4 regions of the Allobosea sp. OAE506 genome follow, and region 4 is predicted to be linked to each of the others. Evidence: predicted binding sites of a transcription regulator. Region 4 holds the regulator's gene; each other region holds the start of a gene.
What was found. The regulator PhoB, encoded in region 4, activates phosphate uptake and scavenging genes when phosphate is short. The targets are predictions, from matches to a motif close to TGTCATNNANCTGTCAT.
Positions count from the first base shown of each region.

Region 1: phnC (phosphonate ABC transporter ATP-binding protein) is a predicted target of PhoB. The motif match lies at 1,418-1,434, and genes of this name have one in related genera.
Region 2: phnD (phosphate/phosphite/phosphonate ABC transporter substrate-binding protein) is a predicted target of PhoB. The motif match lies at 2,426-2,442, and genes of this name have one in related genera.
Region 3: ABIE41_RS03395 (esterase-like activity of phytase family protein) is a predicted target of PhoB. The motif match lies at 2,208-2,224, and genes of this name have one in related genera.

Region 1 covers NZ_JBEPOB010000001.1:1,576,811-1,580,934, forward strand. Annotated here, with positions in the region: gene phnD (phosphonate ABC transporter substrate-binding protein) at 1-438, opposite strand, end outside; gene phnC (phosphonate ABC transporter ATP-binding protein) at 500-1,318, opposite strand; gene ABIE41_RS07725 (TetR/AcrR family transcriptional regulator) at 1,460-2,137, opposite strand; gene ABIE41_RS07730 (efflux RND transporter periplasmic adaptor subunit) at 2,204-3,310, shown strand; gene ABIE41_RS07735 (efflux RND transporter permease subunit) at 3,315-4,124, shown strand, end outside.
Region 2 covers NZ_JBEPOB010000001.1:4,237,840-4,241,963, reverse strand. Annotated here, with positions in the region: gene phnE (phosphonate ABC transporter, permease protein PhnE) at 1-360, opposite strand, end outside; gene phnC (phosphonate ABC transporter ATP-binding protein) at 357-1,142, opposite strand; gene phnD (phosphate/phosphite/phosphonate ABC transporter substrate-binding protein) at 1,177-2,220, opposite strand; gene ABIE41_RS20615 (ABC transporter substrate-binding protein) at 2,526-3,842, shown strand; partial or broken gene ABIE41_RS20610 (ABC transporter permease) at 4,060-4,124, shown strand, end outside.
Region 3 covers NZ_JBEPOB010000001.1:704,982-709,105, reverse strand. Annotated here, with positions in the region: gene ABIE41_RS03405 (hypothetical protein) at 1-246, opposite strand, end outside; gene ABIE41_RS03400 (hypothetical protein) at 359-616, opposite strand; gene ABIE41_RS03395 (esterase-like activity of phytase family protein) at 786-2,144, opposite strand; gene ABIE41_RS03390 (SDR family NAD(P)-dependent oxidoreductase) at 2,338-3,195, shown strand; gene ABIE41_RS03385 (2-hydroxyacid dehydrogenase) at 3,189-4,124, opposite strand, start outside.
Region 4 covers NZ_JBEPOB010000001.1:1,841,904-1,846,027, reverse strand. Annotated here, with positions in the region: gene ABIE41_RS08920 (tetratricopeptide repeat protein) at 1-124, shown strand, start outside; gene ABIE41_RS08915 (TIGR03862 family flavoprotein) at 200-1,453, opposite strand; gene phoB (phosphate regulon transcriptional regulator PhoB) at 1,619-2,317, opposite strand; gene phoU (phosphate signaling complex protein PhoU) at 2,476-3,195, opposite strand; gene pstB (phosphate ABC transporter ATP-binding protein PstB) at 3,240-4,040, opposite strand; gene pstA (phosphate ABC transporter permease PstA) at 4,087-4,124, opposite strand, start outside.

The sequences.
Region 1 (4,124 bases), 270 kb from region 4:
GCCGAGGTTCTTGCCCTTCAGATCCTCGATCTTCTGGTAGGGCGAGTCCTTCTTCACATAGAAGACCGAGTAGTAGCCCTTGGTGCCGTCGAGGTTGGTCTCGATCGCGAAGGCGTCGATCTTCGCGCCCGTCATCAGCGCGCGGGCGAAGGCGGAGGGGCCGTACATGCCGATATGGATGTTGCCGGCGCGCTGGCCCTCGATGATCGCGGCGTAGTCGTTGGCGATGCGCAGGGTGACCTTGGTGCCGATTTCCTTGGCGAGGTAGTTCACGAAGGGGGTGTAGCGCTCGACGACGCCCGACGCGTTCTCGGCCGGGATGATGCCGAAAACGATCTCGGGGTACTTCGCCTTCCAGTCCTGGGCGAAGGCGGGGGCGGCCAGCGAGGCGGCGAGGCCGGCAGCGGCGAGCGTCAGGGTGTGACGGCGGGTCAGCATGGTTTTGCTCCTGTTGCAGTCGGGTCTTGGAAATGTGGTTCGGTCGGCGGGCTCGGGCGGCTCAGGCGACGTTCTGCTTGGCGCGCTCGGCTTCTTCGCTGGCGATGACGTCGAGCTGGTGCAGCGCCTCGGCGCCGGCATCCTTGGCCTCGATGCCGTAGAGCTTCGCCGCGATCTCGCTGGTCAGCTGATGGGGCGGGCCGTCGAAGACGACCTTGCCGGCGGCCATGCCGATCAGCCGGTCGCAGTATTTCGACGCGATATCGAGGTGGTGCAGGTTCGAGACGACGGTGATGCCGTCCTCGCGGTTGATGCGGAACAGCGCGTCCATGACGACCTGCGTGTTGCGCGGGTCGAGCGAGGCGATCGGCTCATCGGCGAGGATGATCTGCGGCTCCTGCACCAGCGCGCGGGCGATGGCGACGCGCTGCTGCTGCCCGCCCGACAGCGTCTCGGCGCGCTGGGCGAGGAGGTGGCCCATGTCGAGGCGCTCGAGCGCGGCGATGGCGCGGATCTTGTCCTCGCGCGAGAAGCTCTTGACCAGCGTCAGCGCCGCGGCGCGATGGTCTAGCCGGCCGAGCAGGACATTGGTGAGCACGTCGAGGCGGCCGACGAGGTTGAACTGCTGGAAGATCATCGCCGTGTCACGGCGCCAGCGGCGCAGCGCGGCGCCCTTCAGCGCGGTGACATCACGCTCGCCGGAGAGGATGCGGCCCTCGCTGGGATCGGCGAGACGGTTCAGCATGCGCAGCAGCGTCGACTTGCCGGCGCCGGAGCGGCCGATGATGCCGACCATCTCCCCACGCGGGATGGCAAGAGTGACGTTGTCCACCGCGGCCTTGCCGCCGAAGCGCTTGGTCAGACCTTCGATGCGCAGCATGGTGCCGTTCTCGCGTCCCGGTGCTGGCATGGCTTTCGCCCGCGGCAGATCCTGCCGTCGGGGCCATGCTTTCCGATCTGCGACAGCTAGCCGGCGCAGATGACAGGCGGGTGACGGTCGGGCAGCCCGCTGTCGGCCGCCTCAGGCGCCGCGGAGCAGCAGCGCGACGCAGTCGCGCACATAGGCCGCGCGGTGCTCGGGCGGGGCCTGCTCGACATTCATCAGTGCGCGATGCTGATGGAAACCGCGCAGCATGCCGACGAACTGTTCGGCGAGGATGCGCGCGCGTGCCTCGTCGAGCGGGCGGGCAAGGCCATCACCGACATGTGAACGCTGCAGCAGAAGCGTCGAAAGGTCGTCGATGATCCGCAGGGCGCCTGCCTCGTAGGCGGCCTGGCCGAGTTCGGGAAAGCGCGCGGCGGCACTCATGACGAGGCGGTGGAGATCGAGGGAATGCGGGTTCAGCATCATCGCCAGGGCGTCCTCCCCGAGCCTGACGAGGGCGCTGCGCAGGTCCACCTCCTCGATCGGCCGGCGCAGCGGAATCGTCAGCTTTTCAGCAAGTTGCGTGCAGATCGCGCGGAACAGCGCCTCCTTGTCGGCGAAGTGGCTGTAGATGGTCTGCTTGGAGACGCCGGCCCTCTGGGCGATCTGGTCGAGCGTCACCCGCTCGTAGCCTTCGGCTAGGAACATGGCGGAGGCCGCGCGGATGATGGCGCGATGCTTGTCCGCCCGCAATCGTGACGGCAGGCGTCTTGCATCTGTCGCGCCGTCGGCAGAAACTTCCGGTGCGGCAGCATCTGTCATGGTTCTGCCCATCGGGGCCCTTATCAAACTGGACCGTCCAGTCTAAAATAAGCGCGTCATACCGGAGCGTCCAGTTCTATGAAGCGGTTCGTCTATCTGCTCCTGATCCTCGGCTTGGCCGGCGGTGGCTATTATGGCTACCGCTATTACGAGAAGTCGAAGGCGCCCGCTCCGGTCGCCGCGGCGCCGCAGGGGCGCGGCGCGGTTCCCGTCGAGGTCGCCAAGATCGAGCGTGGCACGGTCAACGAGGAGGTCGAGGCGCTCGGCACGCTCGCCGCCGACGAATCCGTCGTCATCGCGCCCGAAATCGCGGGCCGCGTCATCGCGCTCGGCTTCAAGGAGGGCGAACGCGTCGAAAAGGGGCAGGTGCTGGTCAGGCTCGACACCGCGATCCTCGACGCCGAGCTCAAGCAGCAGCAGGCCGATCTCGGGCTGGCGCGCGACACCTTCGAGCGCAACCGTTCGCTGAACCAGCGCGGCGTCGGCACGCAGGTCGCCTTCGACGAGGCCACCGCCAAGCTCGCCTCGGCCGAGGCGCGGCTCCAGCTCTCCCAGGCCAAGCTCGCACAGTCGACGCTGGTCGCGCCCTTCAATGGCGTGGTCGGGCTGCGTTCGGTCAGCGTCGGAGACTATGTCGCGGTCGGCAAACAGCTGATCACGCTGACGAATATCGATCCGATCAAGGTCGATTTCCGGGTGCCGGAAATCTTCCTCTCGCAGGTGAGGGTCGGCCAGACGATCAGCCTCCGGGTCGATGCGGTTCCGAATGCGGACTTCCAGGGCAAGATCTTCGCGGTCGATCCGGTGGTGGACGTGAACGGCCGAGCGATCCGGCTTCGGGCCACCGTTCCCAATGCCGATCTGGTGCTCAAGCCCGGGCTATTCGCCCGCGTGACCATCGTGGTCGACCGGCGCGAGAACGCGATGCTCATCCCCGAATCCGCGGTCGTGCCGGACGGGCTCGGCAAGGTCGTCTTCGTCGTCGACAACGGCAAGGCCAAGCGCATCGCCGTGGAGCTCGGCAAGCGGCTGCCTGGCAAGGTCGAGGTCGTGAAGGGGCTGACCCCGCAGATGATGGTCGTCAGCTCGGGCCAGATGCGCCTGCGCGACGGCTCCACGGTTTCGGTCAAGAACAGCCAGCCGCCGGTGCAGACGAGCGCGCTGCCCGCCACCGTGAGCCCCTGAGCCGATGAGCCTGTTCGCCCTCTTCGTCCGCCGGCCGGTCTTCTCGACCGTCCTGAGCCTGCTCGTGCTGCTGATCGGCGCGGTGTCCTATACGCGCCTCACGGTGCGCGAATATCCGAACATCGACGAGCCGGTCGTTTCGGTGCGCACGGTCTATACCGGCGCCAGCGCCGAGATCATCGAGACGCAGGTCACGCAGATCCTGGAAAACTCGATCGCGGGCATCGAGGGCATCGAGATCATTTCCTCGACCAGCCGCCAGGAGCAGAGCAACATCTCGGTGCGCTTCCGGCCCGACGTCGATCCCGACGTCGCGGCGTCCGATGTGCGCGACCGTGTCAGCCGCGTGCGCGGCCGCATGCCCTCCGAGATCGACGAGCCGATCATCGCCAAGGTCGAGGCGGATGCGCAGCCGATCCTGTTCCTGTCGCTGATCAGCTCGCGCCACAGCCCGCTCGAGCTCACCGACTTCGCCGATCGCTTCATCACCGACCGCGTGCAGAACATCACCGGCGTGGCCGAGGTGCAGATCCGCGGCGAGCGGCGCTATGCCATGCGCATCTGGCTCGATCGGGCGCGCATGTCGGCCTACAACATCACCGTCCAGGAGATCGAGGCTGCGGTTCGCGCCCAGAATGTCGAGATCCCGTCCGGCCGCATCGAGAGCAACAACCGCGAGTTCACGGTGCTCTCGCAGACCGGGTTGACGACGCCCGAGCAGTTCCAGCAGATCGTCGTCAAGGACGCCAACAACTTCCCGATCAAGCTGCGCGACGTCGCGAAGGTCGAACTCGGCGCGCTGGCGGAACGCAAC
Region 2 (4,124 bases), 2.4 Mb from region 4:
GATGACTCCGCGCGCCGCGACGGTCACCGGCAGGGGCATCAGGTTGCGCGCGGCAAACAGCCCGAGCGGCAGGGCCAGCAGAACGCCCGCTGCGGTCGCGATGATCGCGATCTGCAGCGATTCCAGCATCCCCGACCACAGGAGCTGCATCTTGTCTGTGGCGGTGTTGGGCGGAAACATCCGGCCGAGAAAGCGCGCGCCATTGTCGAGCCCCAGGACGAAACGCTCCCAGCGGATGTCGAGGATTTGCGCGGCATAGGCGACATAAACGAGGAACAGCGCTGCGCCGATGCGCAGCGGCCAGTTGGGTGGAAAGGCGCGGGCGCGCAGGCTGCCCGAAGCGAGCGGAGGCGCACTCATTCCATCCAGCCTTCGCCGCCATAGATCTCGGCAAGGTGGCTGTCCTGCAGTCCGGCCGGCGGCCCGTCATAGACCACGATGCCCTTCGACATGCCGATGATCCGCAGAGCATAGCGCTTCGCGAGAGCGACGTTGTGGATGTTGACCAGCACCGGAATGTCGCGCTCGCGCCCGACCTGCGCCAGCAGCTCCATGATCTCGACCGAGGTCTTGGGGTCGAGCGAGGAGGTCGGCTCGTCGGCGAGCACGAGATCGGGGTCCTGCATCACGGCACGCGCGATGCCGACGCGCTGGCGCTGGCCGCCGGAAAGCTGATCGGCGCGCCGGGTGGCGAATTCGCCCAGCCCGACCGAATCGAGCAGCGAGAAGGCCCGCGCGATGTCGGCCTCCGGGAAGCGCCGCGTCCAGGCGCGCCAGACCGGCACATAGCCGAGCCGGCCGCAGAGTACGTTTTCGATCACCGTCAGCCGCTCGACGAGGTTGTACTCCTGGAAGACCATGCCGAGACGGCGCCGCGCCTGGCGCAGGGCCTCGCCCTGAAGCTTCGCGAGATCCGTGCCGCCGAGCATGATCGAGCCGGAGGTCGGGTCGACCAGCCGATTGATGCAGCGGATCAGGGTCGACTTGCCGGTTCCGGACGGCCCGATGATGGCAACGATGCCGGGCTCGGACACGGTCAGCGAGATGTCGCGCAGAACCGGCTGGCCGGCCCGGTATTCCTTGACGAGATTGCGGATGACGAGCGCCCGGCCTTGGCCGGGCGCCGCGGGCAGGGCGCTCATGATGGGAACCTCGTCGGAGGGCGGCGTCGCGGGATCACGGCGCCTTGGCCGGGGCGGCGTTCTTCTTCGCCAGGGCCTCGGCCTCGCGCTTCGCCTCCGTGTCATAGGCCGACTTGTTGTAGGGCGTGCCCGATTTCTCGGCGACATCCCGCACGACCGCCCAGTCCTTCTGGTAGGTGATCGGCAGGAAGCGGTCGTCGCCGTTGAACTCCTTGGTCATTTCCGGCGTGAAGCGGAAGGAGAAGAAGCAGTCGGTCAGCTTCTTGGCGAGTTCGGGCTTGAGGTCGTGGGCATAGGCGAAGGACGAGGTCGGGAAGATCGCGCTGCGGTAGATCTCGCGCACATCCTCCTTCTTGATCGTGCCGCGCACGATCATGCGCTCATAGACGTCGCCCGCGACCGCACCCATGTCGTAGTCGCCCGAGACGACGCCGAGGATCGACTTGTCGTGCCCGCCCGACATCAGCGGCTTGTAGTCGGTTTCGGCCGTCAGCCCATGCTCGGGAAAGAGCACGCGCGGCGCGAGATTGCCGGAATTGGACGAGGGCGAGGTGTGGGCGACCTTCTTGCCCTTGAGGTCCGACAGCTTCTGATAGGGGCTCGAGGCCTTGACCACGGCGACGAGGTTGTAGCCGCGCACCTCGCTGCCGACGCCCTTCGCCGCGAAGGGCACGGCGCCGGCGAGGTTCACAGCAAAGCCGGTCGGCCCGGTCGAGAAGCCCGCGAAATGCAGCCGGCCCGAGCGCATGGCCTCGATCTCGGCGGAGTTGGACTGGACCGGATAATAGACGATGCGCTTGCCGGTGCAGGTCGCGAGATGGTCGGTGAACGGCTTGAAGATGTTCGCATAGACGGCCGGATCCTCGACCGGCGTATAGGCCCAGACCAGCGCCGAGGGATCTTTCCACTTCTTCGGATCGGTCGGCGCATCGGCGACGAGGTCGCGATCCGCATCGCAATACATCGTGTCGAGCTGGCCCCGGTTGGGGCAGGCATCCTGAGCCGCAGCCTGGCTGCTCAAGCCGCCCATGCTCAGGACCAGCAGCGACGCCGTCGCCGCGAATTGCGTCAGTTTCAGGCTCATCGAACGTTTCTCCCGCGCTGCCGGTTCGCCCGGCTTGCTGCAGGTATGTGACACAAAACTGTCATGTTCAACCCGCGAGCGAGGCCCGCTCGTGGAGGTTCTGTCCGCCGCTTGGCGTCGTTCCGGCCCCCGGAGTGCCCACGGCTGTCCCGCGTGGCGCCAAGCTCCCTTGGGGCAGGGTGACAAGCCGAGGGTGGATATGACAGTTTCATGACGCGCTTGGCGGCGAGCCGCCGAGCGACGCATGTCCGGCCTCGATGCCGGACGCGGTCAATCAAATCCGGGAGGTTACGGTTGCGATGAAGACACTGGTTCTGGCGCTGGCTTTCGGCCTCGCATCATCGGTCGCTCTGGCGCAGGCCCCTGCGGGCAAGGTCACCGTGGTCACGTCGTTCTCGAAGGACGTCACGGACCCGATCAAGAAGGCGTTCGAGAAAGCGACGCCCGGCGTGACGCTCGAGGTCCAGAACCGCAACACCAATGCGGGCGTGAAGTACCTCGAGGAAACGAAGGCGAACAACCAGGTCGATCTATTCTGGGCCTCGGCGCCGGACGCTTTCGAGGTGCTCAAGGGCAAGCAACTGCTCAGCGCCTACAAGCCCAAGGCGACCGGTATCCCCGAGAAGATCGGCTCCTATCCGATCAACGATCCCGCCGGATTCTATGCGGGCTTCGCGGCTTCCGGTTACGGCATCATGTGGAACGAGCGCTATGCCCGCGCCAACAAGCTGCCCGAGCCGAAGGAGTGGCAGGACCTCGCCAAGCCCGTCTTCTTCGACCATGTCGCCATCGCCGCGCCCTCGCGCTCCGGCACGACGCATCTGACCATCGAGACGATTCTGCAAGGAGAGGGCTGGGACAAGGGCTGGCGCACCATCAAGGAGATGGCCGGTAATTTCCGGGCGATCAACGAACGCTCCTTCGGCGTGCCCGAGCAGGTCAATTCCGGCCAGGTCGGCGTTGGCATCGTCATCGATTTCTTCGCCTTCTCGGCGCAGGCCTCCGGCTTCCCGGTCAAGTTCGTCTATCCGAGCGTGACCACGGTCGTGCCGGCGAATGTCGGCATCGTCACCAACGGACCCAACAAGGCGGCCGCCGAGGCCTTCGTCGAATTCCTGCTCTCGCCGGCCGGGCAGGAGGTTCTGCTCGAGCCCGGCATCCGCCGCCTGCCGGTCAACCCGGCCGTCTATGCCAAGGCCGGCGCCGACTACCCCAATCCCTTCACCGACCCGCGCTTCCAGAAGATGATCGGCTTCGATGTCGACAAGTCTGAGGCCCGCACGGCGGTCGTCGACACGCTGTTCGACCAGCTGATCTCGTTCCAGCTCGATGCACTCAAGGGCGTCACCAAGACGCTGCACGAGGTGGAGGCGGCACTGGCGAAGAAGCCGAGCCCGCAAGCGAAGGCCCTGCTCGACGAAGCCCGCACCCTCATCGCCGCCATGCCGGTCGGCGAGGCGCAGGCCTCAAGCGCCGAACTGCGCGGCGCCTTCACCGGCGGCAAGGAGAAGGGCGCGCGCCAGGCCGAGGTGGAGGCGCAATGGGCGAGCTTTGCCCGCGACAGCTATGCGAAGGCGAAGGCCAAGGCGGAAGAGGCGCTCAAGGCGGCGAAGTAGGGCCGTCACTGTCATTCTGGGGTCGGTGCTTGCGCCGACCCGAGACCTACAATTCGGATTGGACCCCAACCTCAGCCCTCATCCTGAGGAGCGATCGCAGATCGCGTCTCGAAGGATGCTCCAGGAGGCTCCTGTGACATCTGGAGCATCCTTCGAGACGCCGCGTTCCGCGGCTCCTCAGGATGAGGGCTGGAGTGGACGAGCAGCCAGAAACCGCATGACCGCCATCCCCACCGCCACTCTTCCCCGCGCCCGCCGCCTCTCCGCCTCGCCGGGCCAGAT
Region 3 (4,124 bases), 1.1 Mb from region 4:
GCAGCTGCCGTTGACGCAGGTGGTCGTCACCGTCTTGCAGACGCCGTTCACGCATTCGCGCCGCGACTGGGTGGAGGTCCGGCCCTGCGGCTGGGTCGACTGCGTCGGGATCGACAGGGACGGGGGCGGCCGTGACGGCGTCTGCTGGAAGGTCGTGTTGGGGATCCGCACCGTCGGCGTCATCGGCAGCGGCGAGGGGCGCGGCGGGCCTGGCGGGTTGACGTTGCCGCGGATCGCGGCGGCCATCGCCGCATCGGCGCGGCGCTGGTCGGCCCTGTCGCGGGCATCGGCCTGGAGATCGGCATCGGGCCACGGGCTGGCCCAGTCGCGCCAAGGCCTCGGCGGCCTGCAGGCTGCCTCAGCGCGCGCCCTGCGTGTAATAGAACAGGTAGAGGTTCTCTTCCTTCGGGAAGCCGGCGATCCCGAGTTCGTGGCAGCGCCCGGTGGCGAACAGGTTCGAGCCGGAGTTGGGGGCCAGTGACTTCGCGGCCGCGCACCATTCCGGCGAATAGGCCGGTGCCGAGGACAGCGTCAGCTGCGGTGTGGCCTGGCAGGCGCCGAGCAGCGCGGTGGCGAACAGGGCGGCGGAGAGGCGGAAGCGGGGACGGGTCGGCACGGGTTCGGTCGCTCGCGAAGGATTTCGCCTTAATGTCTAGCCGAGGAAGGGCGCCGGGCAAGGCCCAAAATCTGCACCTTTCCCCGTCCAAAGCGCCAAACGCCGCCCCATGACGGGCGGCGTGACAGACTGGGCTGATCCCTGGCGCGATCTCCGCGCCGGATCGTCCTCACTTCGCGTCGAGGAGCTCCTTCACCGAGAGCAGGACGAGCTCGTTGTCGTCGGCCTTCTTCGGGTCGCGCGAGGAGGAGAAGGGCAGGTTGTTATCGTTGCCGACGACGATGATGCCGTTGGCGCGGTCGACCACATCGACGTTCTCGATGGTGAAGAAGGGGAAAGGCAGCACGCCGTCGATGGCGCCCTGCTTGGCCTTCCTGTCGGGATCGGCGATCTTCATCAGATCGATGAAGCCGACCTTGCGCACGGCCTTGCCGACATTGGCGTCGGTCATCTCGATCTTCACGATCCGCTTGAACTTGGCGAGGTCGTGGAAGCAGTCCGGGCCGCGCTGTCCGGTGGCGCAGGCCTTGTCGCCGGTGCCCTCGCCGTTATCCCTTTCGATGATGAGCGCTGTCGTGCTGTCGATCATGTTGAAGTCGCCGATCGCGAGGCCCTTCTGCTCCAGCGGGAAGAACCAGGAGCGGCCGGTCCACTTCTCGGCGGCGACGTCGAATTCGAGGATGCGCAGCACTTCCTTGCCGTCGATCTCCTCATTGCCCTTGGTCTCAGGCGACCAGAGCGGGCCTTCGAGCAGCGGATACAGGAAGCGCCCGTCAGGGGACTGCGCCATGCCCTCATAGCCCTTCGAGCGGCGGACATTGAACTCGACCGGCAGGTTGGGCGCCGCCGGCGTGGTCACAGCGAAATGGTCGGGCGAGCGGGCGGGCTTGCCGTCGACCATCGTCTCGAACACGGCCTCGACCTTGCCGCTGGCGTCGACGCGGATCAGATAGGGGCCGAACTCCTCGCCGATCCAGAACTTGCCGCCGATCGGCTGGATCGATTCAGGGTCGAAATCCGCGCCGGTGAGGTAACGCTTCTCGGTGCCCTCATTGGCGATGCGGAACGGCACCTTCTTGTCGGGGTCGTGCAGGAAGGTCGTGGCGAGACGCTCGATCTGGCCGGTGGCGAAATCGGCCTTGAGCCGGTGGAAGAACAGCATCGCGTCGGGCGAATTCGCCTTGGACCCGAAGCCGTTGTCGGTGAGGACCAGGAACTCGCCATTGCCGAGCGAGCGGATGCCCGAGAAGCCCTGCACCGGCTGGCCCTGGAACGGCGTCGAGAGCCCGGTCGGGCGCCCGCCCGAGGTGCCCATGACGGTGCCCACCGCCTCGACCCGCTTGCCGGGTGTCACGAACTTGCCGGAGACCCTGAGGTCCGCCGGTGCGTCGGCGGGAGGAGCGACCATGGTGTTGGCCGGCAGCAAAGCATGGCCGACCAGCCTGGCCGGAAACTCCTTCGGTGCGTCCTGCGCACCGGCGAGGATGGTCGAGGAGAGCAGCAGGGCCGCGATCAGGGAAAGGCGCATGGAACGCTCCGGGAGAGGGAAGGGCGGGACCCGCTCCGATTGGCGCCGACGGATTTCAGCGCGACGACGAATGCGTGACGACGCCGTGACGGTGGCCGCGAGCCGCCATGATCGTGCCCGCATCGGCTGACAGAACCCCCGCTCGGCGCGGCGGCCTGCGGGTTGTCCGCGTGTCAGCAAGGGATGGTCAGACATGACGACGGCGATGGATGTTCTCGGCCCCGGCCATTTGGCAGTCGTCACGGGCGCCGCCTCCGGCATCGGCCTCGCGGCCGCGCGTGCCTTCGTCCGCCGCGGCATGAACGTTGTCCTGGCCGATCGCGACGAGACCGCGCTTGCCCTATCGCTGGCGGAATTTGCGGGCTCGGAGGCGCAGGTGCTCGCCCGGCCGCTCGACGTCGCCGACCGCGCCGCGCTGGAGACGCTGCGGGACGAGGTCATGGGCCGTTTCGGGGCCGTCCATGTGCTGATGAACAATGCCGGCATCCAGCCCGGCAGCGCCCTGTTCTCGCCGGCCGCGGACTGGCAGCGCATCCTTGCCGTCAATCTCTGGGGCATCATTCACGGCACCCAGGTCTTCGTGCCGGCCATGCTGGAAAGCGGCCAGCCCGGCATCGTCGTCAACACCGGCTCCAAGCAGGGCATCACCACCCCGCCGGGAGACCCCGCCTACAATGTCTCGAAGGCAGCCGTGAAAGCCTTCACCGAGGCTCTGCAGCATGATCTGCGCGGTCGCGCCGGGTGCCGGATCAGCGCCCATCTGCTGATCCCCGGCTTCGTCTTCACGCGGCTGACGGCGAGGGGCCGGCTCGACCAGCCCGAGGGCGCCTGGACGCCGGACGAAACCGTCGCCTTCATGCTGGAGCGGCTGGAGGAGGGCGACTTCTACATCCTCTGCCCGGACAACGAGACGCCGCGCGCGCTCGACGAGAAGCGCATGGCCTGGGCCATGGGCGACATCATCGAGAACCGCCCGCCGCTGTCGCGCTGGCACCCCGACCATGCCGAGGCGTTCAAGACCTTCCTCAAGAAGGCGCCCGCGGCTCAGTAGCCCCGGGCGGGATCGACGACGTGCTCCAGCGGCTCGCCGGCCTCGAGCCGGCGGATCTGCGCGGAGATCAGCGTCGCCACCGCTTCCGGCTCCGACATCGCCGCATTGTGGGGCGTCACGGTGACGGCCGGATGCGACCAGAGCGGCGACTCCGCCGGCAGCGGCTCGGTCTCGAAGACGTCGAGCGTCGCGCCCTTCAGCGTGCCGGCCTCCAGCGCGGCCAGAATGTCGGCCTCGACCTGAAGTCCGCCGCGGCCGGCATTGATCAGGAACGGACCGCCCAGGCGCCCGCCCTGGGCCAGCCCGGCGAGCAGCTTGGCATCGATCAGGCCGCGCGTGTCAGGCGTCAGCGGCAGCAGGCTGACGAGGATGTCGGTACGCGCCAGGAAATCGACCATGCCGTCGCTGCCGGCGAAGGTCGCGAGGCCCTCGACCGTTTTCGGAGAGCGGCTCCAGCCAGCGACGTCGAAACCCATCACCTGGAGCTTGCGGGCGGCGTCCTGCCCGAGTTCGCCGAGCCCCATGATGCCGACGCGCACCGAGCGCGCGGCCGGCTGGTGGCGATCGTCGTCCCAGACCGTCTCGCGCTGCTGCCGGTCATAGCGCGGCTGCTGGCGCAGATAGCGCAGGCAGTGCAGCACGATGTATTCACTCATCCGCGTCGTCAGGTCGGGATCGACGACGCGCGCGATCGGCACCTCCGGCAGGCGCGTATCCGCGAAGAGATGGTCGACGCCGGCCCCGAGCGAGAACACCGCGGCGAGGTTCGGCAGGCCCGACAGGCTGCCCTCGGGATGTTTCCAGCTCGCGACGTAATGCACCGAGCGCCGGTCAAAGGGTTCGCCCAGGATCACCACGGGCATGTCAGGCAAAAGCGCCGCGAAGCGTGCCCGCCAATCCTCGACATGCCATCCCGTCATCGCCAGCAG
Region 4 (4,124 bases):
GTTCATCGAGACCGGCGACATGGCGAGCGCCAGGGCCAATCTCGCCAGGCTCGCCAGCCTCTGCGGCCGCTGCCATGAATGGCAGGATCTTGACGCGGCGATCGCGAAGGCAGAGGGGCGGTAGACCTCCGTCATTCTCGGGCGGAGCGAAGCTCAGATCCGAGAATCGCAGGACGAGCGAAGTGCGGGCGCCTCAACCTCATGAGATGCTCGGGTCAAGCCCGAGCATGACGCGCTGCTCTCGTTGCCCCAGCCACCCCACCATCCCGGCCGCCGCGGCGACGCCGGTGGCGAAGCAGCCCTGCAACAGATAGCCGCCGGTGGGGGCTTCCCAGTCCAGCATCTCGCCGGCGACGAAGACGCCCGGCAGGCGGCGCAGCATGAAGCCGTCGTCGATCTCGTCGGCGGCGATGCCGCCGGCGCTGGAAATCGCCCGGTCGATCGGCATCGTCCCCGTCAGGCGCACAGGCGCGGATTTGATCGCCGCCGCCAGCGCGGCCGGCGTTTCGTCGAGTTTGCCGCCGACGCTGTCGCGCAACACGGCCACCGCCGCCGGCGAAAGCCCCGCCGCCTTGCGCAGATGGTTGCTCAGCGTCTCACCAGGCCGGCGCTTGCCGAGCTTGTCGGTCAGCCGGGCGAGGTCGAGATGGGGCCGCAGATCAATCTCCAGCACCGCCGAACCATCGCGCGCGATCGCCTCTCGCAGCGGTCCCGACAGCGCGTAGATCGCGCCGCCCTCCAGGCCGTTCGCGTCGATCATCGCCTCGCCCGCAATCTCTTTGCCGGCAAAGCGCAGCGTGATCCGCTTCAAAGGCGCGCCGGCGAAGCGCTCGCGAAGGGTATCGGACCAGGCCACCGCGAAGCCGCCATTGGCCGGCCGCAGGGGCGAAACGGCAACGCCCCTCCCCGCCAGCAGCGGAACCCAACCGCCATCGGACCCCAGCCGCGGCCAGCTCGCTCCGCCGAGCGCCAGCAGCGTCGCATCCGGCGTGAGCGTCGCCTCGCCGGCCGCCGTCACGAAGGTCAGCGCTCCCTGCGCGTTCCAGCCGGTCCAGCGCCGGCCGGCTTCGAGCCGCACGCCGAGCCCGTCGAGCCGGCGCAGCCAGGCGCGCAGCAGCGGCGAGGCCTTCATCGCCTTCGGGAAGACGCGCCCGCTCGTGCCAATGAAGCTCTCCGCGCCCAGCGCGTCGGCCCAGCCGCGCAGCGCCTGCGGCGGGAAGGTGTTGACCGCGGGTTCGAGCCAGTCCCGCGCCGCACCGTAATGCGGCAGGAAGGTCTCCAGCGGCTCGGAATGGGTGATGTTGAGCCCGCCGCGCCCGGCGAGCAGGAACTTCCGCGCCGGCGACGGCATCCGCTCATGGATCGTGACACGATGGCCGGCCTGCGCCAGCCGCTCGGCGGCGGTCAGCCCGGCGGGGCCGGCGCCGATGATGGCGATGTCTTTGCTGTGCATCGGGCCGGCTTGCGCCGTCGGGCGTCGCGGGTCAAGCGATCAGGCGCATGCCGGCGTAACCTCGTCATTCTCGGGCTTGGCCCGAGAATCTCCAGCCGGACGGGCATGGGAGCCTCAGCGTCACGAGATGCTCGGGTCTTCGCCCGAGCATGACGCCTCCCGCCCTCAGACCCGCGCGAAGGTCTCGTCGAAGGCGTAGCCCGCGCCGCGGACGGTGCGCAGCGGGTCCTTGGCGTCGCCCGGCGTGATCGCCTTGCGCAGGCGCCCGACATGCACGTCGACGGTGCGCTCGTCGATATAGACGTCGCGGCCCCAGACCGCGTCGAGCAGCTGCGCGCGGGAATAGACCCGGCCCGGCGCCTGCATCAGGAATTCCAGCAGGCGGAACTCGGTCGGCCCCAGATGCAGCTCCTCGCCGGAGCGGCGCACGCGACGCGTCGTGCGGTCGAGTTCGAGATCACCGGCGACCAGCAGCCCCGCGACATGGCCGGGCTTGGCCCGGCGCAGCAGCGCCTGGATGCGCGCGATCAGCTCCGGCAGCGAGAACGGCTTGACGACATAGTCGTCGGCGCCGGTGGCGAGCCCGCGCACCCGCTCGGTCTCCTCGCCGCGGGCGGTGAGCATGATGATCGGCACCCGCTCGGTGTCGCGCCGCGCCCGCAGCCGCCGGCACAGCTCGATGCCCGAAAGACCCGGCAGCATCCAGTCGAGCAGCACGAGATCGGGCGTGTTGTCGCGCAGGTGCAGTTCCGCGTCGTCGCCGCGCGCGACGCTGTCGACCACGAAGCCCTCGGCCTCGAGATTGTAGCGCAGCAGCAGGGTGAGCGGTTCCTCGTCCTCGACGATCAGGATGCGGGCGGCCATGGCGCGATTCCGTTCTTGGCGTTTGTTCCGGAACGCATCGTCATGCTCGCCCTCCTGGCGGGCATCCACGTCTTGAACGCGGGTTGGGTCCGGCGAAGACGTGGATGGTCGGGTCAGGCCCGACCATGACGGCGAAGGCTCCGGCGCAGTCGGTATTGTCAGCTACCCGTCACGGCCTCGACCGTGATGTCGGTGGTCTCGAGCTTGGGACGGTTGATGTCGAGCGACTCGCCGGTGACGAGATAGTGGATCGTCTCGGCGATGTTGGTGGTGTGGTCGCCGATGCGCTCGACGTTCTTGGCGCAGAACAGGAGATGCGTGCAGAAGGTGATGTTGCGCGGATCTTCCATCATGTAGGTCAGCAGCTCGCGGAAGAGCGAGGTGTAGAGCGCGTCGATTTCGCCGTCGCGATGCCAGACCTCGAGCGCCTTCTGCTCGTTGCTGGTGGCATAGGCGTCGAGCACGTCCTTGAGCTGCGCCTGCACCAGCCGGCTCATATGCTCCAGCCCGACCACGGCGCGGTGCGGCGGCGAGAACTGGCCGGAGATCGCCACCGCGCGCTTGGCGATGTTCTTGGCGAGGTCGCCGACGCGCTCGATGTCGGAGGCGATGCGGATCGCCGAGATCAGCTCGCGCAGATCGTTGGCCAGCGGCTGGCGCCGGGCGATCGTCAGCACGGCGCGCTCCTCGACGTCGCGCTGGAGGTTGTCGAGCCGCTGGTCGGCCGAGATCACCTTCTGGGCGAGCGTCGTGTCGCGGCGCACCAGGGCGACGGTGGAATCGCCGAGCATGCGCTCGGACATGCCGCCCATCTCGGCGAGGCTGCGGCGGATACCCTCGAGTTCGGCGTCATAGGAGCGGACGATATGGTCGGTCATCGCGGCGTGGTCCTTCGGATTGCTGGGGCTGAAGCGGCGGACGATCAGCCGAAGCGGCCGGTGACGTAATCCTGCGTCTGCTTCTTGCTCGGGTTCATGAAGATCGTGCTGGTCGCGGCGAACTCGATCACCTCGCCCAGATACATGAAGGCGGTGTACTGCGAGATGCGCGCCGCCTGCTGCATGTTGTGGGTGACGATGACGATGGTGAAGTCGGCCTTCAGCTGCTCCAGCAGGTCCTCGATCTTGCCGGTCGAGATCGGGTCGAGCGCCGAGGTCGGCTCGTCGAACAGGATGACCTCCGGCTTCTGCGCGATGGTGCGCGCGATGCAGAGGCGCTGCTGCTGGCCGCCGGACAGGCCCATGCCCGAGGTCTTGAGCTTGTCCTTGACCTCGTCCCACAGGGCGGCGCGGCGCAGCGCGCCCTCGACGCGGTCGTCGAGCTCGGACTTCGGCGGCTTCTCGTAGAGGCGGATGCCGAAGGCGACGTTGTCGTAGATCGACATCGGGAAGGGCGTCGGCTTCTGAAAGACCATGCCGATGCGCGAGCGCAACTCGTTCACGTCGACATCGTTGGAGATAACGTTGCGCCCGTCCAGCATCACCTCGCCGGTCGCCTTCTGATCGGGATAGAGCGAGTAGATCCGGTTGAAGATGCGCAGCAGCGTGGACTTGCCGCAGCCCGAGGGGCCGATCAGCGCCGTGACATGCCGGTCGCGGAAGTCGAGATTGATGTTCTTCAGCGCCTTGTGCTCGCCGTAGTAGAAATCGAGGTTCTTCACCGCGATCCGGACGGGCGCGTCGGCATCGAGCGTCTGCGGGCTGAGTTCGAGGGTCGAAAGCATCGAAGGTTTCCTTCGGATCTGACGCGACGGGTTGGAGACGCGGCCGTTACTTGGCGCCGCGCACGATGCGGCGGGCGACGAGCG